DNA from 3 places in the Ruegeria sp. S263 genome. Region 2 is predicted to be linked to each of the others. Evidence: riboswitches for the same ligand, from Rfam matches in the RefSeq annotation. Region 2 holds a riboswitch; each other region holds the start of a gene.
The links. Region 2 has a riboswitch for cobalamin ahead of ACT2B1_RS17585 (hypothetical protein). Riboswitches for the same ligand answer to the same signal wherever they lie in the genome.
Positions count from the first base shown of each region.

Region 1 (7,092 bases), 160 kb from region 2:
TTCAAGGATGTTCCGAACATGAGCAAAATGAACGGCCCCCTGCGCGTGGGCATCGGTGGTCCTGTTGGCGCAGGCAAGACAACTCTGACCGCCGCCCTGTCCGAAGCGCTGCGCGACAGGGTATCCGTTGGCGTGATCACCAACGACATCTACACCCGCGAAGATGCCGAGGCGCTGATGCGGATGCAAATCCTGCCGCAGGACCGGATCATCGGCGTCGAAACCGGCGGCTGCCCGCATACGGCCATTCGCGAGGATGCCTCGATCAACCTTGCGGCTGTTGCCGAGATGCAGGCGCGTCACCCCGAGGTCGAGGTCGTTCTGATCGAAAGCGGTGGCGACAACTTGTCTGCCACGTTCAGCCCGGAACTGGCGGACGTTACGCTCTATGTGATCGACGTGGCCGCGGGTGAAGAGATTCCGCGCAAAGGCGGTCCTGCGATCACCAAATCGGACGTCCTGATCATCAACAAGACCGATCTGGCCCCGCATGTTGGCGCGTCGCTGGAGGTGATGGACCGAGACGCGACGAAGATGCGCAACGGTCGCCCATTCGTGTTCACTTCGCTGCGGCATCGCAAGGGCGTGGATCAGGTCGTTGACCTGCTGGCGCAAATCGGGGGGCTGAATATTCCCGTCGCCGTGACCGAGGGGGCCGCCTAGCGCAGCCCCCTGGCAATGGAAGCTCATCGCGAGATTGCAGGCAAACTTTTCGACCTAGACAAAAGTGCCTTCGTCACTTCGTGTCCCTTGCTGTTTTAAACAACAAAAGAAAAACAAAAACCGACCCGATCGAGGTGGTAACAATACCCACTGGCAGTTCCTGAGGCGCAAGCAACAGGCGGCTGAGGATATCTGAACCGGTCAGCAAAGCCGCCCCGACGATGGCGGCAGCGGGCACAAGACGGTTGTGCAGAGGCCCAGCGATCCCACGTGCGATATGGGGCACCATGAGCCCGACAAAACCGATAACCCCCGCAACCGAAACAAAAACGGCGGTCGCTAGTGCCGCTACAAAAAACATGCGGAACCTCAATGCCTGTACCGGAACGCCCAGCGTCGCTGCCGTCAAGTCGCCGGTCAAAAGCGCATCCAGCCAGCGACTGCGCCACAGGGCATACATCAAGATCAGAAACATCCCGGCGCAGACCAGCGGAAATGTCTCCCATCGGGCCAGACCCAGTCCACCCAGCATCCAGAAGATGACCGAGTGCGCGGCGCGACTGTCGCCCGCAAATATCAGATAGTTCGTGATCGCCGAAAACAGAAACGAAACTGCCAACCCCGCCAGGATCAGCTTTTCCGGCGCACTGGTGCGCAACCCGTGAACCAGTGCCAGCACAATTCCCGACGCGACAAGCCCGCCACAAAATGCAGCCAGCGGCAGCGTCCAGAATCCCAGGATGTCGCCGGTCACCGTAATGACGAAAACCGCACCCGCCGCCGCACCCGACGAAAGGCCGAACAGGAAGGGATCAGCCAAGTCGTTGCGTGTTGTGGTCTGAAGCACTACGCCGACAACGCCCAGCCCTGCACCGATCACGGCCGCAAACAATGCACGCGGCAAGCGAAGGTCAAAGACAATGCGGTGCAGCGGCGACACCTCGCCATCCGCCATGCCGGTGCCCAGCATCACCGCATCCAACGCAACCGCGGCTGGAATTTGCGTCGTGCCGTAAATGGTCGAAACCAGCAAAAGGGCGGCCACAACAACCGCCCCAAGCAAGAGTGTCAGGCCAAAACGGCCCATATTAGTTCAGGCCCGGGTGCATCGCGTCGGCCATTTTCGAAATCGCCGCGATATTTGCGGGTCCGGGGGTCAGTTCTTCGTAACGTAGGCCAATCCAGCGCTCGTTCCTTACCGCGTCGGTCTGCGACATCACGGGGTGTTCCTGCAGAAACTTGAACGTGTCCTCCGCGCCGTTGCCGGTCTGATAATCCAGCAGCACAAGAAATTCGGGGTTCGAAGCTGCCACAGCTTCCCACGAGGTGCGGCCCCAGCTTGTGTCCATGTCATGAGTGACATTCGCACCACCAGCTGCAGCGATCATCGCGTCAGGGATGGCGAATTTACCTGCGGTAAAGGGCGCGTCGGCTGGTCCATCCAGCAGGAAAACACGGGGTTTTGGCAGGTCCGCAGTCTGCGCCTGGATCGCTGCCAGTTCCTCTTTCCAGCCGGAAACCAGAGCCTCGGCCTTGTCTTCAACATGCATGACCTCGCCCAGACGAAGCACATCATCAAACAACAGGTCCATGCTGGCCTCGGGACGCTCCTTGTCCAGATGCACACAGCTTTCCGTTAGGATCATTGTCTTGATGCCAAAGGGTTCCAGCGTGTCGGGCGTCACGTCGCCCCCCGGCTTCATCCCATAGTACCAACCCGCGAAGAACAGGTCAGGCTCTACCGCCACAAGGTTCTCAACAGTTGGGTATTTCGGCGCAAGCTCGGGGATGTCACCGCGCAGCGTGTCAAACTCGGGGCTGGTCTTGTACCAGCCGGTGATGCCGGTCAGACCCACGATCTTGTCCTGCAGACCCAACGCAAAGGCCATGTCGGTCATGTTCATATCATGCACAACCAGACGCTCGGGCTGGGTGTCGAACACCAGCGGCGCACCGCAATTATCAACCGTGACTTCGTGCGCGACGGCACCACCTGCCAAAACGGTGGTCAACGCCACAGACAAGATCTGTTTCATTCAGAAATATTCCTATTCATAAGTTGTTATCGAGGTTTTTCGGATATCCAGCGCCGGGATCACGCGCCCTTCGTGGTGAAAGCACAGGTAATCGACGCCAAACGTGTCACTAACCCTGTCCGGGGTCAGCACATCGGCGACCAGCCCAAAACCAGTCAGCCGTGTATCTTTCATCAATGCCACATGAGTGGCAAATTCTGGGATCATCACCAGATCATGCAGGATCATCACCACAGTGATTCCCAGTTCAGCGACCAGCGACAGCATCCGCCCCTTCGTGTCTGGATCCAGATGGTTGGTGGGTTCGTCCAGAAACAAAAGCGTAGGATTCTGGGCCAAAGCACGGGCGATATGCGCGCGCTGGCGTTCCCCCCCGGACAGAACGGCCATCTTTTTTTCGGCCAAAGCACTAAGCCCGGTGAGGCTCAGGATTCTGACCAGATCCGCGGCGTGTTCCTCGGCAGAGCGGTCTGCACGGATCGGAATCTGGCCCAGCGCCACATAATCCCGCAACAGCAACCTGCCATCCGGGAACTCCTGCTGACTGACCACGGCGATCGTCCGCGCCCGATCCCGTGCGGACATCTGTTTCAGGCTGCGTCCGTTGACCAGAACATCACCCTGATTCACCTCGTGCGCGCCGCATAACAGATTCAAAAGCGTCGTCTTGCCTGCCCCGTTGGGCCCGGCAATTGCAAGGATTGCGCCTTCGCATAATGTGAATGAGACCCCCTGCAGCAGTATATCGCCACTAAGAACCTGATGGGTCAGATCACGCGCAACCAAAATAGCTGGGTTGGTCATGGACACAGCCCTTTTTGAATTTGGGGCATGCGGGACAGTGTCTTTGTGAACAGTTTTTTCGGACGCTCGGTCGCATTGGTCCAGCCATCTGCGCTGTTTTGGTATTGGTGGGCAAACTCAGTCAGTGCCTGGATATCCTGCGTATCAAGAATGTCACCAAAAAGGTACTGCGCTTTATCGACTGCCTGAAATCCAACAGTCACAGGCCGCGCGCATCCAGCCATGCAATCGACCATGCGGATGGAAAAACCATTTGGCAAACGATCGAACAGCGCGTCGGACAAGCCCTGCGCGTGGGCCTCTCCCTGGCACGTTTTGCAGATGAGAAGAAAATGGTCAGGCGCTGACGGCATGGGTTCCTCCGCCAGCTTCAAAGCGCGGGCAGACAGTGTCGGAAATGTAAACACGATGTGCTCGTGCCATCAAAGCCTCCTTTCAGGACGCCCCGCCCCGAGTTGGTTAACATTTGATGGCAGGTCTCCTGACTTGCGGGTCGATGCTCGGCCATCCTTCCCGGCACTTGGGCCAGTGGGTTGTTGGCGTCGCTCACCGCTTACAGTTGCGGGGGCAGTCACGGACTTGGCGCAAAATGGCGGCCTCACCGTATTCCCTTTTCATCCCTTGGGCGCACCATCGGGAACCATCATCCGAACGAGTGCCCGAGATCACATGTCAGGTCAACGACAATATTGTGGCAGCCAATCAATTTTTGGCAGACGCAAAACCCCATTGACCAATCCAAAGTATAATTGTCCTACACCCCGCTTCGCGACCGCCATCCCGTGAGGCTGAAACCGGCAAACAAAACCGCGGCCACGCAGACGATTGAGGGACCCGCCGGTGTGTCAAACACATAAGCTGAGCGCAGTCCTGCTACGGCCGAGAAAGCCCCGATTGCCGCGGCAATCAATGCCATCGTTTCCGGAGATCGCGCCAGGCTGCGCGCGGCCGCCGCCGGAATGATCAGCATCGCGGCAATGAGCAACACGCCTACAACTTTGATCGCGACAGCAACCGTAACCGCCAGTGACAAAGTCAGGATCAACTGCTCGCGCTTGGGGTCGAACCCGGTGGCGTAGGCCAATTCTTCGTTCAGCGTAGCGGTCAGCAGTTGCGACCATCGCCATACGATCAACGCGACGACCAGCGCGGCCCCGCCCCAGATCACGACAAGATCGGTGCGCGAAACTGACAGTATGTCACCAAAAAGATAGGCCATCAGGTCGATGCGAATGCCCGACAAAAACGACACCGCGACAAGGCCAAAGGCAAGCGACGAATGCGCCATAACTCCAAGAAGGGTATCCATGGCATAACCGCGACCGGACAGCAATGTGACGGCCAACGCCATGATAAGCGCGACAACCAATGCGCCCAGAAAGACCGACATCTGGAAAGCCAGCGACAGCGCAACACCCAGGATCGCAGCATGAGCGGTGGCATCGCCAAAGTAAGCCATACGCCGCCAGACCACAAAACACCCAAGGGGGGCGGCTGCAATTGCCACGCCAATACCGGCGAGCGTTGCCCGCGTCATAAAATCATCAAGCATTATTCTGCCGCTTCGTGAGAGTGGTCGTGGTTGTGATCATGTTCGTGGCGATACAGGGCAAGCGCGCCACCGGTGCCTGTTCCAAACAGGGCGCGGTATTCTGGTGCCGAAGCAACCACGGCAGGCGACCCCTCGCAGCAGACATGACCATTGAGGCAGATCACCCTGTCCGAAGCACTCATCACAACGTGCAGCTCGTGGCTGATCATCAGGATGGCGCAACCGGTTTCCTGTCTCACCGCCTCGATCTGCTGGTAAAAACTGGCCGAGCCTCGCTGGTCTAGACCTTGCGTGGCTTCGTCCAGCAAAAGGATGTCGGGACGATTGATCAAAGCCCGCGCCAGCAATACGCGCTGAAACTGGCCCCCGGACAGTTGGGACATCTGGCGCTTCAAAAGATCCGGCACACCTGCCGCCGCCAGCGCCGCAGCGCAGTCATCTTTTGAAACACGGTGCGTCAGACGCATGAACCTTGCAACCGAGATCGGCAATGTCGGGTCAACATGCAGTTTTTGCGGCACATAGCCGATTTTCAGCCCAGGCTTCCGGGAAACATGGCCAGCAGAGGGATTTGTCGCACCGATGATGGCCCTAAGCAGACTGGTTTTGCCCGATCCGTTCGGGCCAACGATGGTGACGATCTCACCTGCCTCAATCGCCATATCCACATTTTGCAGAACGGTGTTCGCACCGTACCTTACGCTGAGTTTTTCAACGGTGATCAGGGTCATTTCTACGCCTTTTCGGTGCAGTCGGGGCAAAGCCCTTCGGCTTCTACAACCGTTCGTTCAATTTCGAAACCCGCCGCGCGTGCTGCAGCCCCCAAAACACCTTTGGCCGGAGTGGATTGCGCCTCGGCCACGGCGTCGCATTTTCGGCAGATCATGAAGGCCGGCGAATGAGAGGCCCCCGGGTGAGAACAGGCAACAAAGGCGTTCAGTCGCTCAATCTTATGCACGAACCCATTCTGAGCAAGAAAGTCGAGCGCACGATAGGCCACCGGAGGCTGTGACCCAAAGCCTTCCTCGCGCAATCGGTCGAGTATCGCGTACGCGCCCAGCGCGCGATGCTCTTGCAACAGCATTTCCAGAACCCTGCGACGGACTGGCGTCAGACGCAGTCCTTCTTCCTTGCACCGGTTTTCCGCTGCGGACAGCCCGGCCGCAACGCAAGTCTTGTGGTCATGCTTTTGGAACCCAACCGGGGCCGTATCTCCGGTTATTTCGGGTTGCGTATCACTTGTCATGTTATTCCATATCATGTATGTCGCTCGCAATGTTATAAAATCACACAGAGGGTCTGATGTCCAGAAAGCTTCTCCCACTATCTATCACCGCTGCATTCATGGGCGGAACGGCCTTGGCGGATGTACCCAATGTCGCGGTCGACATCGCGCCAGTTCACTCGCTTGTGGCACGGGTTATGGAAGGTGTCGGAACGCCCGACCTGATCATCTCACAGGGTGCCTCGCCGCACGAATACAATCTGCGCCCCTCAGAAGCTGCTGCGCTGCAAGACGCCAACTTGGTTTTTTGGATGGGTGAAGACCTGACACCGTGGATGGAAGGGGCCGTCGAGACCCTTGCTGACGGCGCAACCGTCACGACCCTGTTGGAAACGGATGGAACTATTCTTCTGAATTTCCGTGAGAACGCCCTGTTTGAAGCCCACGATCATGACGATCACGCCAAACATGACGGCCATGACGACCATGCTGAAGCCAAAGGTCATGACGATGAACATGCCCATGATGATCATGACCACGAGGGGCATGACGACCACGATGGTCACGCGCATGGGGACCATGACCCGCACGCCTGGTTGTCGCCAGAGAACGCAAATACGTGGCTGAATGTGATCGCCGCTCAACTATCTGCGGCTGATCCGGACAACGCCGGTACGTATTTCGCAAATTCTGCGGCGGCGCGCGAAGAAATGGCGGCCCTGTCTGCTGAGATCGCCGAAACGCTCGAGCCGGTCCGAGGAGGCAGCTTTGTCGTCTTCCACGATGCCTACCAGTATTTTGAAAATGCGTTT
Region 1 covers NZ_CM165558.1:3,397,421-3,404,512, forward strand. Annotated here, with positions in the region: gene ACT2B1_RS16740 (urease accessory protein UreF) at 1-22, shown strand, start outside; gene ureG (urease accessory protein UreG) at 19-663, shown strand; gene ACT2B1_RS16750 (FecCD family ABC transporter permease) at 737-1,750, opposite strand; gene ACT2B1_RS16755 (ABC transporter substrate-binding protein) at 1,752-2,699, opposite strand; gene ACT2B1_RS16760 (ABC transporter ATP-binding protein) at 2,712-3,503, opposite strand; gene ACT2B1_RS16765 (DUF1636 family protein) at 3,500-3,787, opposite strand; cobalamin riboswitch at 3,958-4,163, opposite strand; gene ACT2B1_RS16770 (iron chelate uptake ABC transporter family permease subunit) at 4,258-5,055, opposite strand; gene ACT2B1_RS16775 (ATP-binding cassette domain-containing protein) at 5,055-5,786, opposite strand; gene ACT2B1_RS16780 (Fur family transcriptional regulator) at 5,789-6,301, opposite strand; gene ACT2B1_RS16785 (zinc ABC transporter substrate-binding protein) at 6,358-7,092, shown strand, end outside.
Region 1: linked by a shared signal. The riboswitch ahead of ACT2B1_RS16765 (DUF1636 family protein) and the one ahead of ACT2B1_RS17585 (hypothetical protein) in region 2 are both predicted to bind cobalamin.

Region 2 (7,092 bases):
GTCGAGATTCTGGGCGTCTACCCGGCTGCCCAGCCGCGCGGCTAGCAGCTTTTTCCAGCGGCGCCTGCCAAATCCGGTCAGATGCCATGCTGATGTCGTTCTTCCATCTCTCTGGCGAATTCGCTTAGGCGCGCCTGAAACCGACGCCGGAACCGGTTTTGACCCAGCCGGAGGGATTGCAGGAAAAGCCGGGCAGGCAGCGACTTGGCCGCGAGTGACATGTCCACTTCCAGCCGTGTGCGGCGCTGCGACAAGGCCATAAACTCGACGGTCGTCGTGCCGTTCAGTCCTTTTCCCGTCGCCTCGAACCGCATCTGTGATGGCGGATCGCATTCGGCCATCACAATCTCGACCTGCCGCGGTTTGCCACGCAGCCTGAATTCCGTTGTCCAGGTTGTTCCGGGGACCACGCCCATATGGCCGGTCAGGCGCCGCACTTCGATTCCCCGGCGCATCGCCATTCGTTCAAAACGCTCAAAATCAGTGACCATCTCGAACACGGCGTTGATCGGGGCTTGGATATCTTCACGCGCAGTGAATTGCATTTCAGTTCGCGGCTCTCTTACTTGTCAGCCCAGTATTTTGTCAGTCCAGCGTGTCCGCAAGCCAGTTTTGCAAAAGGAAATGTGCAATGGCACCTTTACGCGCAGGCAGAAGGTTTGGGTGTTCGCCCGCGAAGGCCTGCATCATCTCTGACTTGCTGACCCACATCGCGTCTTCAATCTCAACCGGATCAATTTTGATCTCTTTGGACAGCGCCTCACCCGCGCAGCCAAACATCAGCGACGCGGGAAAGGGCCAAGGCTGGCTGGACAGGTAAGAGACCCGGCCAACAGGCACGCCCGCCTCTTCCATGACCTCGCGCCTGACGGCGGCTTCCAGTGTCTCACCCGGTTCGACAAACCCGGCAAGCAGCGAATACATCCCCTCGGGCCAGCCCGGTGATCGACCGACCAGAACCGTTTCTCCGTGTGTGATCAGCATGATGACAACCGGATCTGTGCGTGGAAAATGGTGCCCACCGCAACTGGGGCAGCTACGCTGCCATCCGGCCTGCGTCATTTCGCTGGCCGCGCCGCACCGGGCACAAAACCGATGCGTTTCGTGCCAGCCAATCACAGCCTTGGCCGAGGCCGCCAATTCTGCGTCACGCGGGGACAGGCGGGTCATAATGCGGCGCAGTTCGGCAAAGACGAACCCATTGGGCAGACCGGGATGCTGCTGCTCGGACCTGTCAAAGAAACCGCCGACCTGCGAGATATCCAGATCATCGGCGGCCCAGTTCGAAATATCGACGGCAAACACGGGCGCGTCGTCGGACAAGCCCAAAAATATCGGCTCATCCGTGATACCGCCGGGTCCGTTGTTCACCAGTTGATGCGTCATTGGGATGAAACCCAGTCGGTCCAGCGCCTCCCCCTGAACCAACAGCTTGCCACGCCACAGCAAAATGCACCGTGCCTCGGGATTCGCGCGCGCCAGCGCGATCTCATCTGCGTCTGCGCGAATATGCGCCGCACGATCCAGGCCAGAGCCACCAAACGTCACATGTTCCGCGTTTTTCATTGCAGTTCCTTCGGATTTTCCGCACAGGGCTGCCATGGCAGCCACGACGTTGCAATGGCTTTTCAGCTTCTTATGAAAAAGTTCCTGCGCCGCTGAAAAGCCTTAGCCTGACCTTGAAATTTGCACCTGATACGCTTTTTGTTGAAATTGATTAATAAAAAACTGCCAAAAGTAGAGTAGTGAAACCTCCCTCTTCCTTAATGACAGCGCAGATCCGGATATTGGCGACAACCGATCTGCACATGAATTTGACCGGATTCGACTATTATGCGGACACTCCTGACCCTTCGATCGGCCTGAGCAGAACCGCAAGTCTGATCAAAGCGGCCCGAACGCAGGCCCAGTCTCAAGGGCGCCTTGTCTTGCTGTTCGACAATGGTGACGCCCTTCAAGGTGCGCCCATTGGTGAATGGGCCGTGGCGCAGACCGACAGCCGTCACATCCTGATGCAAGCCTTTGATGACCTTGGTTATGACGCCGTTGGGTTGGGAAACCATGACTTTGGGTTCGGGCTTGAGGTACTGGACCGCATAGTCGCCCAAGCCACGTGCCCGGTCATTTGCAGCAATGCCACCAGAGCCGACCGCCCGGCAAGCTGGCAGGCGCATACGATTCTTGACCGGAACATCAAAATGCAGGGGCAAGATCTGGTTTTGAAAATCGGTGTGTTCTCTGTCCTCCCACCGCAGACAGCCAAGTGGGAAGCGCACCGCCTGCAAGGTGCCGTTTCGGTAGAGGACATCCTGACGTGCGCCCATCGAAAAACGCGGGAATTGCGATCCGGGGGATGCGATCTGATTGTGGCACTTGCCCATACAGGGCTTGGCGCCGCTGCACCCGCGCCCAATCTTGAGAATGCGGCTATCCCCCTGGCAGCGGTGCCCGGAATTGATGCGATCATTGCTGGGCATTCCCACTTGACCCTGCCCGGCTCTGCTCATCAGAGTCTGGAGCATGTCGACCCACAACACGGTCTTGTTCACGGAAAACCGGTTGTGATGCCGGGCGCGGCCGGTTCGCATCTGGGCATCATTGACCTGACGTTGCACCAAAAAGACGCGGGCGGGTGGTCGATTGGGGACCAACATGTGGAACTGCATTCTGTTTCACCAGCGACGCCCGCGGCCCCGACGGAAGAGGACGCTGATCTGAAGCGTCTGTTCGCACAAGCACATAAAGAGACACGGTTGCACTCGGCCAAGCCTGTCGGCGAAACGCGTCAAAATTTGCACATTTATTTCAGCTTCTGTGCGCCGGACAGGGGGCTTGCGCTGGTCGCGGCAGCGCAAGCCGCCGCGTTGCGCCCCTTCCTAAAAGGAACAACGCACGAGGGCCTACCGGTTCTGTCAGCCGTATCGCCCTCGAAATTCGGAGGGCGCGCAGGGCCACGATCCTTTACCGACGTTCCGGCGGGTCAAATCCGGCTTCGCCATGTCAACGACCTGAACATCTTTCCAAACGAAATGCAGGCCGTCGTGGTTTCGGGCGCGCAGATTAGAGACTGGCTTGAGATGTCGGCTGGCGTGCTCAATCAAATGCACGCAGGTCAACAAATCGACCTGCGGAATTCCGCGCGCGCCGGTTACAATTTTGATATCCTGCACGGCCTTAGCTACCAGATCGACCTTGGTATGCCCGCGCGGTTCGACGCGGGCGGCAATTTGACGAATTCATCGCATAACCGCGTCAAGAATATTCGCCTTGCCGAGCACCCTATCGACGATCAGCAATCCTTTGTTGTTGCCCTCAACAACTACCGGGCCAGCGGAGGTGGGCATTTCCCCTTCGTAGACACCGCAAGGCAGATTCCGTTACCAGTTTTGTCGATCCAATGCATTGTTCGGGATTATGTCGCGGGCCGCCTTCCCGCGGATCCGTTGGCGGATGCGCCGCGGCCATTCACACTCAGACCGCTATCCGGGGCGTTTGCGATTCTCAGAACCAGTCCCAAGGCGCAGCACCATTTAGCTGAATTGCAGACGTATAACCCGTCAGTCATTGGGCGCGATGACGATGGTTTTTTACTAATCCGGCTTACGCTGTGACGGGTTGTCATCCGCAAACGAAATGCATATATCCACCCCTGAGAGGTTGGCGCGGGCGAGCGCCTCGCCAACCTGGTCAGGTCCGGAAGGAAGCAGCCACAACGAGCCCCGCTTGGGTCGATGTCCAACCTCTCACTTCCCCCCACATGCTTAAGGCTATTCCGCGATCCGGCATGAACAAGCCAGCCGCCCTATCGGGAAGACAACCCTGCGTCTAAAGCGGTGACAAAGCCCGCTTGACTCGGACCGATTTCACCGGATAGCGATGACTTGATGGTTCTCGACCCGGCTTACCGGGAAGGGATGAAAAGGGAACACGGTGCGGTCCTGCCCCGGCGATGCCGAAACGGACCAATGCCGCGACTGCCCCCGCAACTGTAAGCGGTGAGCAATGCCGAGACACCACTGGCCCAACGGCTGGGAAGGTTGGCAAAGCGATGACCCGCAAGTCAGGAGACCTGCCATCTGACTGAAACCGAAACTCGGGCGGGGTGTCCGGGCAGGTCAAAGCCGCACAAAGCGACCTGACCCACGCCCCCCGTCCTTCGCGCGGAGGGCGCACAATGATCTGGAAGACAAAAACGCACGAGTTTTCTGCAACGATTTGTCAGAAAACCGGCAAACCCTGTCCGGCCTTGGCAAGGATGGCACGTGCCATGGCGGACGCGATGGCGACAGCGCAGCCTGTCACAACCAAAGAGTTCGAGGTCGAAGGCAGTGGAGAGCTTTCGCATTGCGCAGAAGGGTGCACAGCACGGTTTCGCGCCCATTCAGATCTGATCAGGGTTTATTGTGGTACGCCCCCGGATACACCGACGACAAAGCTGGACGATTACGCCGACATGATGTTCGGGACCAGCCTGTCGGCCATGCCAACCGGAACGCTGTCCGATATGCCCTGCGCAATGCTCGAGGTTACAACCTTGGGACTGCGTCCCGCGGCTGGTGACCCACAACCAGCCATGGCGTGACGTCAAAGCCCGGTTGATGCCGGTGCCGTGGCCCAAGCCATCTGCGCGTCGGTTTCGACGGCGCACGGCCGGACCGCGCGCAACCGGCGCAGCGCCTTATCCGGGGCTTCACCGCCTTCGACCAGCAAGCGCAACACAATCATGCCGGACCGCCCGCATCCGCCCCGGCAATGAACCAAGACCCGTCCACCCGCAGACAGGACGCGGTGTGCATCGGTGCTGGCGTTTGGCCAATCACACCTTACGTTCGATGACGGTGCGCCAAAATCCTGCACCGGAAGATGAACCCAAGTGATTGCGCGGCTCTGCAGGTCGCGCCCGAGATGGTGCGCTCCTACGGCCTCCAACTCATTGGAAGTGGTCATCGAAATGACCATTGCCGGCCGCCATTGCATGATCCGCTCAAGATCCCCGGCAAAGTCGCCGTGCCGACCTGGCATTTGCGCCAAGCCCAACAGACCGGACCGAACCGGCATTGAGTAAATTTCAAACCTGTCCAAGGTGCGCACTCTGCCAGAAGGAAATGGCTGGGCAAGCCGATACACGCCCACCCGAACCTGTATCCAATGTGCCGCAGTAATCCAAATCGAATTTCATCGCTCCCTGCGGTGGACGTGAGCGGCAGGGGTCACTACGCTGCAAAGCTGATACGAATCCGACAGAGCAGACATGACCGAAACACCAAGCCCCGCCTATCAGGTGCTCGCCCGCAAATACCGTCCTGAAACTTTTGCCGACCTCGTGGGCCAGGACGCCATGGTACGTACCCTGAAAAACGCGTTCGAGGCCGACCGGATAGCGCAGGCCTTTGTCATGACCGGCATTCGCGGTACCGGCAAAACCACCACCGCGCGGATCATTGCCAAGGGCATGAACTGCATCGGACCAGACGGTGAAGGCAAAGCGACAATCGAACCCTGCGGCCAGTGCGAACACTGCGTGGCCATCGTGGAGGGCCGCCATGTCGACGTAATGGAGATGGACGCCGCAAGCCGCACCGGTGTGAACGACATTCGCGAGATCATCGAAAGCGTCCGCTATCGTGCCGCCAGTGCGCGCTACAAGATATACATCATCGACGAAGTTCACATGCTGTCGAACAGCGCGTTCAACGCTTTGCTCAAAACCCTTGAAGAACCGCCTGAGCATGTGAAGTTCATCTTTGCCACAACCGAAATCCGAAAGGTTCCGGTGACGGTCCTGTCGCGGTGTCAACGCTTCGACCTGCGCCGGATCGAACCCGAGGACATGATCGGCCTGCTGAAAAAAATCGCAACTGCCGAGAACGCTCAGATTGCCGAGGACGCCTTGGCGCTGATCACTCGTGCGGCGGAAGGTTCGGCCCGGGATGCGACCTCGCTGCTGGATCAAGCCATTTCGCATGGTGCCGGGGAAACCAGCGCGGATCAGGTGCGGGCCATGCTGGGGTTGGCTGATCGCGGGCGGGTGCTGGACCTGATGGACATGATCCTGCGCGGCGATACCGCCGGAGCGTTGACGGAGCTTGGCGGTCAATATGCCGAAGGTGCCGACCCGCTGGCCGTACTGCGCGATCTGGCCGAGATCACGCATTGGGTCTCGGTGGTCAAGATTACGCCGGACGCAGCCGAAGATCCGACAGTCTCGCCTGACGAACGCGCCCGGGGCGTCCAGATGGCCGAGGCCCTTCCCATGCGCATTCTGACCCGGATGTGGCAGATGTTGCTGAAAGCACTCGAAGAAGTTTCGGCAGCGCCCAATGCCATGATGTCCGCAGAAATGGCTATCATCCGGCTGACCCATGTCGCCGACCTGCCCACCCCGGAAGAGCTGATCAGACGTCTTCAGGACGCCCCGCCCCCTGCCCCGAACGGCGGGCCCGGCGGTGGAATGTCAGCGCCTACTCAGGGCACCGTTCAGGCACATGCGCCAGCGGCACAATCCTACGCGGCGCCAGCGGGTGGTGGCGCGGGCGCACCCAGCGCGGCTTTGGCGCGGGACACACAGACCGCTCTGGCCCGGTATCCGACATTCGAACATGTGGTTGAACTGATCCGCACAAACCGGGATGTGAAACTGCTGGTCGAGGTTGAAAACGGCGTGCGTCTGGTTTCGTACCAGCCGGGGCGGATCGAATTTACTCCGGCCGACAACGCTCCGACGGATTTGGCGCAACGACTGGGGTCAGCGTTGCAACGCTGGACCGGAAATCGTTGGGCGGTATCGGTCGTATCGGACGGCGACATGGCGACAATTGCCGAAGTCAGGGACGCGGCAGACCTCGCCCTGCGCGCTGAGGCCGAGCAGCATCCGCTGGTTCAGGCGGTGCTGAAACAATTCCCCAAGGCTCGGATCAAAAGGATCGAAACGCCCGCGGAACGCGCCGCAAAGGTCGAAACCGAAGCCTTGCCCGAAGTCGAAGACGAATGGGACCCGTTCGAAGAGGACTGAACCCTTCGCGAAAAACACCCGAAATACTCCCGCGCCCGCCACGGACCATCGGCTGACGCCGACAGCCCTGAGCGGACTTG
Region 2 covers NZ_CM165558.1:3,562,157-3,569,248, forward strand. Annotated here, with positions in the region: gene ACT2B1_RS17560 (prephenate dehydratase) at 1-45, shown strand, start outside; gene ACT2B1_RS17565 (SRPBCC family protein) at 78-545, opposite strand; gene nudC (NAD(+) diphosphatase) at 586-1,566, opposite strand; gene ACT2B1_RS17575 (5'-nucleotidase C-terminal domain-containing protein) at 1,809-3,611, shown strand; RNA gene ffs (signal recognition particle sRNA small type) at 3,651-3,749, shown strand; cobalamin riboswitch at 3,869-4,091, shown strand; gene ACT2B1_RS17585 (hypothetical protein) at 4,175-4,582, shown strand; gene ACT2B1_RS17590 (protein-tyrosine phosphatase family protein) at 4,585-5,091, opposite strand; gene ACT2B1_RS17595 (DNA polymerase III subunit gamma/tau) at 5,252-7,012, shown strand.

Region 3 (7,092 bases), 1.7 Mb from region 2:
GGTGGAACAGCGCGGTGGGTGCATTGCCGATAGCGACCACAGCTCCGTCCAGATGCGGGCGCCACAGCTCCAGCGCGGCGGCCGAGCGCGTGTTGCTCATCTCGGCGGCAAGCGGGCGCACGCGGTCGTCATGCAGGGTGCAGATCACCTCGTTGTCGGCGGGCAAACGGAACCGGGTCACGCCTTCGCTGACCATGCGCGCATCACACAGGATAGGTGCGCCAGCCTCCAGTGCTGCGCGTGCGGTGGCGACAAAACCGGGCGAGAAATGCACGAACTCTTCCAGCCCCACCATGCCTGCTGCGTGAACCATGCGAACGGCGACCTGCTCTTCATCGCTGTCAAAACGTGCAAGATCGGCCTCGGACCGGATGGTGGCAAAGCTTTCCTTGTAGATCGCCGCGCCATCGGTTTCGTAAGTGTAAGGCATCAGGTGAAGTCCATATTCATCAGTGTTTCTACGGTCAGGCCGGTCTGGCAGGGCTCATCCCCCGCTCGGCCTCGATTTACAAGATCAAAACGCCCGGCATTCCCGATCAGAGTCACATCGGCAGGGCCCATCCGCGCGCATCCCTTGGAACAGCCCGAGACATGCAGGTTGCCCGGTACGCGCGCTGCCAAAGCGCGGGCGATATCACGGGTTTCCACTTGCGCTTGCGAGCAGAATGGCGCGCCTGGGCAGGCGTCGGTGGTCATCAACGGATCGGTGCCGTCCGTGACAAAGGCTGGAGCGGATATCGCCGCTCCGCCTTCCAGCAGGACCAGACGCCATGGGGTCACACGCAGGGCTTGGGCCCCGCTGTGCGCGATCAGCTCTTTCAGGGCGCGCGCGGGCAGTTGCCCAAAGGCTGCACCATAGAGCGTCCCCTGATCGCAGGGCCCGGGTTGCAGCGGGGAGCCCACTGGGCCCGGTGTTGACCCTTGCCACTCCGGCGGCAAGTTCGAGACCACGCGGGCCATGCGCCTGCGTTCGGGCGAGTAGGTTTGGGAGAACCATGCGGCTAGGGCGATCAGATGGTCGATGGCTTCGGAGTCTTGGATCAGACGCCCGGTCTCGGCCCCATCGGCGCGCAGGATCATGCCTTCCGGACCGATTTCCAACCGGATATCAGCGGAATCACCTGCCAGCAGGCGCTCAGGTCCGGTGTCGATGGCAAAGCCGAATTTGGCGGGCAGGGCGGGCAATTCCGCCAACCGGTCAATCAGTTCCTGTGTCAGCCGGGCGGTCATGTCGCCAGCTTGATACAGGGGCGAGACCAGAATGTTGCGGCGCACCTCGATCCCCGGCTCGGCGTCCAGCAGGTTCAGCGCGGTCAGTTCGGTTAGCAGGGATTGATGATCCGCCTCGGCCACGCCCCGCAGCTGCAGGTTAGCGCGGTTGGTCAGGTCGATGGTGCCATTGCCGAAACGCTCGGCCAGATCACACAGGCCCATGGCCTGCGTGGCATCCAGACGGGCCAGCCGAGGCCGCACCCGTACCACCAGCCCATCGCCCGACATCATCGGTCGATGCGCGCCGGGGCACCAGCCCTGGACGATGGGCGCGCTCATCGAAGCCCCTCCAGATCGGCGCGGATCGAGTTTCGCCGCGTGTTCCAAAGCCCGGCCTCCATTAAGGCGCGGAACCGGTCCTGCATGGCCTGATGCGCCTTGGGGTTGGCCTCGGCCAGAAAGGCGTCGACGTCTTCATTGCCCAGCGTGGCATCGTGGTAGAGGTCGAACAGATGCGGTGCGACGGTGCCCGATAGATGCGCGAATGAGGCCATGTGATCCAGTGTCGCGGCGATCTCGGCCGCGCCCCGGAATCCGTGGCGTTGCATCCCGGCGATCCAGCCCGGATTGGCGGCGCGGGCATGGACGACGCGGCTGATTTCCTCGGGCAGGGTCCGCGCTCGGGGGGTGTCGGGGTTGGTATTGTCCAGATGATAGAGCTGCGCCGTGCCGCCGGTAATCTTCTTGGCGGCGGCGAACCCGGCCTCGTGCGTGGCGTAGTCATTGGCCAGCAGCAGGTCGGTTTCCGTCAGGTCCTGTAGGTGAACAAAGCTGTCAGCTTTGGCGACGCGCTGGGTGATGCCGTCCTTGTCTTGCGCAATATGCTCGCCTTCCAGCGCGTAGGAACTGGCGTCCAGCCATGCCTCGCCCGCCTGCGCGCGCGCTTCGTCGGTGTAGATTTCCGACAATTGCGTCATGTTCACGCCATAGCTGCCAGGCGCGGGGCCATAGACGCGGGCGGCGGGTTCGTGACCGGCATAAGGGTTCCAGTCAGCGGCCTCGTCCCGCGCCGACAACGCCCGGATCGCCTGGCCGTAGAGCGCCGAAAGCGTCGGGAATACGTCGCGGAACAGGCCCGAGACCCGCAGCGTCACATCCAGACGCGGACGGCTGAGGTCGGTGATCGGCAGAACCTCAATCCCCGAAACCCGCTCAGACCCCTTGTCCCAGACCGGTTTGACGCCCAGCAGATGCAGCGCCATGGCGAATTCCTCACCCGCCGTGCGCATGGTGGCTGACCCCCAAAGGTCAACGATTAGGCCTTTTGGGTAATCGCCTTCCTCTTGCAAATGTCGCCGCACAAGCTCCTCGGCCAGTTTGACGCCCTGCGCACAAGCCGCGCGGGTCGGGACCGAACGCGGGTCGGTGGTATAGAGGTTACGGCCCGTAGGCAGCACGTCCGAGCGCCCGCGATAAGGCGAACCGGACGGCCCAGCTTCGATCCGCTTTCCGGCCAGCGCGTCGATCAGAGCGCTTCGTTCAGATTGGGCCGAGGGCGCGGGATCGAAACTGCCAGTGATTTCTGGCACGCGGCCAAAGATGTGCAGACCGTCGCCAAACTGGCTTTCCTTGATGTCGCACACAAAGCGGTCGATGCGGGTGATCGCCTCGGCGGTGCAGGTGGCCTGATCCAACCCTAGATCGCTTTCCAACCCGATGGCCTGCGCCTCATCCCGGATATCCTCTTGCAGCCGGTCACGGCGCTTGGGGTCCAGACCGTCGGCGTTCGAGAATTCGTCCAACAGGGATTCCAGCCGCACCATCCGATCCGGCGTGCCGCTTTCCTTCAGCGCGGGTGGGATGTGGCCCAGCGTAACCGCGCCGATCCGGCGTTTGGCCTGCGCGGCCTCGCCGGGGTCGTTGACGATAAAGGGGTAGATCACGGGCAGATCGCGGATCAGTGCTTCGGGCCAGCAAGCAGCGGACAGGGCGACGGATTTACCCGGCAACCATTCCAATGTGCCATGCGCACCGATATGGATCAGCGCATCGGCGCCAAGGCTTTTGCGCAGCCACAGGTAAAACGCAACATAGCTGTGGCGCGGGGTGCGCGAGAGATCATGATAATCGTCATCGCGCAATTCAGGCGTGCCGCGTTCGGGTTGCAGCGCGACCAGAGCTTTGCCCCGGCGCAGGGCGGTGAAGTGGAATGCGCCGTCAGTGCAGGCGGGATCATCCTCGGGTGCGCCCCAGACCGTTTGCAGGTCGGTGCGCAGTTGTTCGGGCAGGTCCGCCAGTGCGGTTTGATACTCAGTCAGTGGCCATGAAATGCGCGCGTCCAGAAGCGTATCGGCAATTGGTTCGGCGGGCGCGGTATCGTAGCCCTCGGCCCGAAGGTCACGCAGCATCGCCTCGGCCGAGGCCAGCGCGTCCAGACCAACCGCATGGGCCATCTGCCAGTCCTTGCCGGGATAGGTGGACAACACCAGCGCAGGCAACCGATCGGATTTGGGTTTGTCCTGCAGATTCAGCCAGCCGGTGACGCGGTCAAGGATAGCTTCGATCCGTTCCTCCTCGGCCCGGTGGGCAAAGCGGGAATATTCCAGATGCGGATCACGCTTGCCCGGTTCCTTGAACGAGGCGATGCCTGCGTTGATCCGCCCGTCCACCTCGGGCAGAACGACATGCATGGCAAGGTCGGCGGGGGACAGACCTCGTTCCGCCTCGGCCCAGGCTTTGCGGCGCGAGGTGGCCAGCGCGACCTGAAACACGGGGACATTCGCTGCGTCCAAGGGCGAGGTACCAGAGGCGCCCTTTCCCGAGAAAGACGTGGCGTTGAGGATCGCCGACGGAGAAAGCGATACGATGGTGTCGCGCAGCCAGTCGGCGGCGGCGGGGGCTTTCAACGAGGGGGCGAACAGGCCCACAGCCTGAAACCCGCGCGCACGCAGGCTGCGGATCAGGGCCGCCACGGGGGCGGTGTCTGCGGATGTGAGATAGGCGCGGTAGAAACTGACCACAACGCGTTTCGCATGGCCGGAAAACGCCTGTTCTGCCGGGATCACGCCGCGATCCGGGCACCAAACACCGCATTCGGGGATGGTCTTGGCCCCCATCACCGGACCCGCATACAACCCCGCTGCCAGCGCCATCTGCGCCAAAGCGGCTTGTGCTGCGACCTCGCCCCCCGTGTCGCACAGATGTGCCAAGCGCCGCAGGGTTGACACGGGCAGGGTGGAATAGTCATCCAGCCGCGTATCCTCGCGCCCATCGGCGGGCAGCACGGCCACAGCAATTCCTTTGGCCTGCGCCAGCGCCAGAACCTGTTGCAAGCCATAGGCCCAATAGGGCACCCCGCCAATCAGGCGGATCAGGATACCCTTGGCACCCTCCAACGTCTGCTCCACATAGGTGTCAACGGACAGAGGATGTTTCAGCGCCGTCAGATTGGCCAGCCGCAGGGTCGGCATCCGCCCCTCGGGCCCGCCACCGCGATGCCAGCCCGCCGCGAATGCGCCTAGGTCACTGTCGGAAAAAGACAGCACCACCAAATCCGCCGGGCTCTGGCCCAGATCGGTCGGGGTCTCGGATTCCTCGAGCCCGTGGCTTTCGCGGAAGACGACGTGCATGATTTACTCGGCGGCCTCTTTCACACCCACAAGGATATCACGGATTTCAGCTTCCTTTATATCGTCATGCTCGGCGATGACGACCAACCGCGAGCGGCGCGCCTCGTCCGGTTCCCAAAGGCGATCATACTGATGACGCACGCGCGCGCCCACGGCCTGCACCAGCAGGCGCATCGGTTTGCCTTGAACGTCGGCATAGCCTTTGACGCGCAGGATGTTCAGTTCAGACGCCAGACGTTCGATTTTGGCCACCAGATCGGCCGGGTCGGCCTGTTCGGGCAGTTCGACGATGATGCTTTCGAAATCGTCATGTTCGTGGTCGTCGTGACCGTCATGATGGCTGGGGCGCGCATCCATGTCATCCTCGGCAGCCGCTTCAAGTCCTAACACAACACGGACGTCCACGGCACCTTCGGCAACCTCAACCACAGGCAGCGGGCGAGGGGACTCGGCGGCGATGATCTCGCGCGCTTTGGCGACGCCTTCGGGACCGGCCAGATCCGGCTTGGTCAGCAGGATGATATCGGCGCAGGAAATCTGATCCTCAAACACCTCGGATAGGGGCGTTTCATGGTCAATCGAGTCATCGGCCAGACGCTGAGCGTCCACGGCCTCGACATTCGGCGCAAAGCGACCGGCAGCCACAGCCTCGGCATCGGCCAGCGCGATCACGCCATCGACGGTGATTTTCGAACGGATATCGGGCCAGTCGAACGCCTTCAGCAGCGGCTTGGGCAGGGCGAGGCCAGAGGTTTCGATCAGGATGTGATCGGGACGCGGCTCCAGCGCCATCAGAGCTTCGATGGTCGGGATGAAGTCGTCGGCCACGGTGCAGCAGATGCAGCCGTTCGCCAGTTCCATGATGTTCTCTGCCGGGCAATCCGGGATCGAGCAGGATTTCAGGATGTCGCCATCGACGCCAACATCGCCGAACTCATTGACCACCACGGCCAGACGTTTGCCCTGCGGGTTCTGCATCAGGTGCTTAACCAAAGTTGTTTTGCCCGAGCCCAAAAAGCCGGTGATCACGGTGACGGGGAGTTTTTCCAAGTTGCTCATTTCTGGGCTCCAATCGGGGGAATGCGGGCCGCGCAGTTTTTGCGGAAATGTTCGGGGCGTTCGCGCCATTTGACTAAGCCGTCTTCGGTCGCAAGGTACTTGGTCGCACCTTCGACGATGGTTTCGACATGGTCGCTTTCATTCAGGTGCTCATACACGAACGTCCAGCGTTCGGGCCCACCGCGTAGAACGATGGAACAGCCCTGATCACAATTCGACAGGCATTCTACGGCTTTCAGGACAACGCCCTCTGGCAGCGTGGCCTGTTCAAGGGCTTTGTGCAGCAATGCGCCGGGCCGCTGCGCGTCGTCCTCGACGGGCAGTCCTCGGCGACAGGTGGTGCAGACCAGCAGCTCGACTGGTGCAGTATCGGTCACGTCTCTCATCCCCCCAAATCCTCTTTGTGGGGGACGGGGTCTCATGCGGGCCACGCGTTGCGACATGGACCCGACACCGGAACACCCCGTCCGGTTACATCTTCGGGCGTTGGCAGGTCTCCCGGCTTGCGGATATCGGGGCATAGCCCTGTCAGATGTCCCGCCTTCCCGACCTTTTTGGCCAGTGGCTTTGGGCACCCTCTCCGGTCACGGTCGCGGGGGCGGCTGTGTTTCACGGAAGATCCGCTGACACATTCCCTTTTCATCCATCCTCAGATGGACACCAACGGATCGGACATGCGGCACCCGGCAGGGGATTGTCAAGCGACTCGCAGATATCTGCGCTACCAGAGTGAAAAAGCGACCTGACAGCGTCGCTGGGCGGCATGACTTGGGGGCAAGCGTCATGCTGCCATGCCCTAAACAAGAGAGGTATGTCGCATGAAGGTAGGCTTTATCGGGCTGGGCAATGTGGGTGGCAAACTGTCGGGATCCTTGCTTCGCAACGGGATCGACCTGACCGTACATGATCTGAATCCCAATCTGGTCGCTGAATTTGTAGCGCGGGGTGCAAAGGCCGCCGAAAACCCTGCGCAGTTGATGCGCGACTGCGATGCGGTCATTACCTGCCTGCCATCACCCGCCGCGTCGGATGCGGTGATGCAAGAGATGCTGCCCAATGTCCGTACCGGCAAGATCTGGATGGAGATGTCTACCACCGACGAGGCCGAGGTCAAACGGCTAGGTGCCCTTGTTATCGAGCGCGGGGGCGCAGCGGTGGATTGCCCTGTGTCGGGCGGGTGCCACCGCGCTGC
Region 3 covers NZ_CM165558.1:1,464,053-1,471,144, forward strand. Annotated here, with positions in the region: gene ACT2B1_RS07325 (precorrin-8X methylmutase) at 1-430, opposite strand, end outside; gene cobG (precorrin-3B synthase) at 430-1,551, opposite strand; gene cobN (cobaltochelatase subunit CobN) at 1,548-4,841, opposite strand; gene cobW (cobalamin biosynthesis protein CobW) at 4,845-5,900, opposite strand; gene ACT2B1_RS07345 (DUF1636 family protein) at 5,897-6,286, opposite strand; cobalamin riboswitch at 6,372-6,580, opposite strand; gene ACT2B1_RS07350 (NAD(P)-dependent oxidoreductase) at 6,719-7,092, shown strand, end outside.
Region 3: linked by a shared signal. The riboswitch ahead of ACT2B1_RS07345 (DUF1636 family protein) and the one ahead of ACT2B1_RS17585 (hypothetical protein) in region 2 are both predicted to bind cobalamin.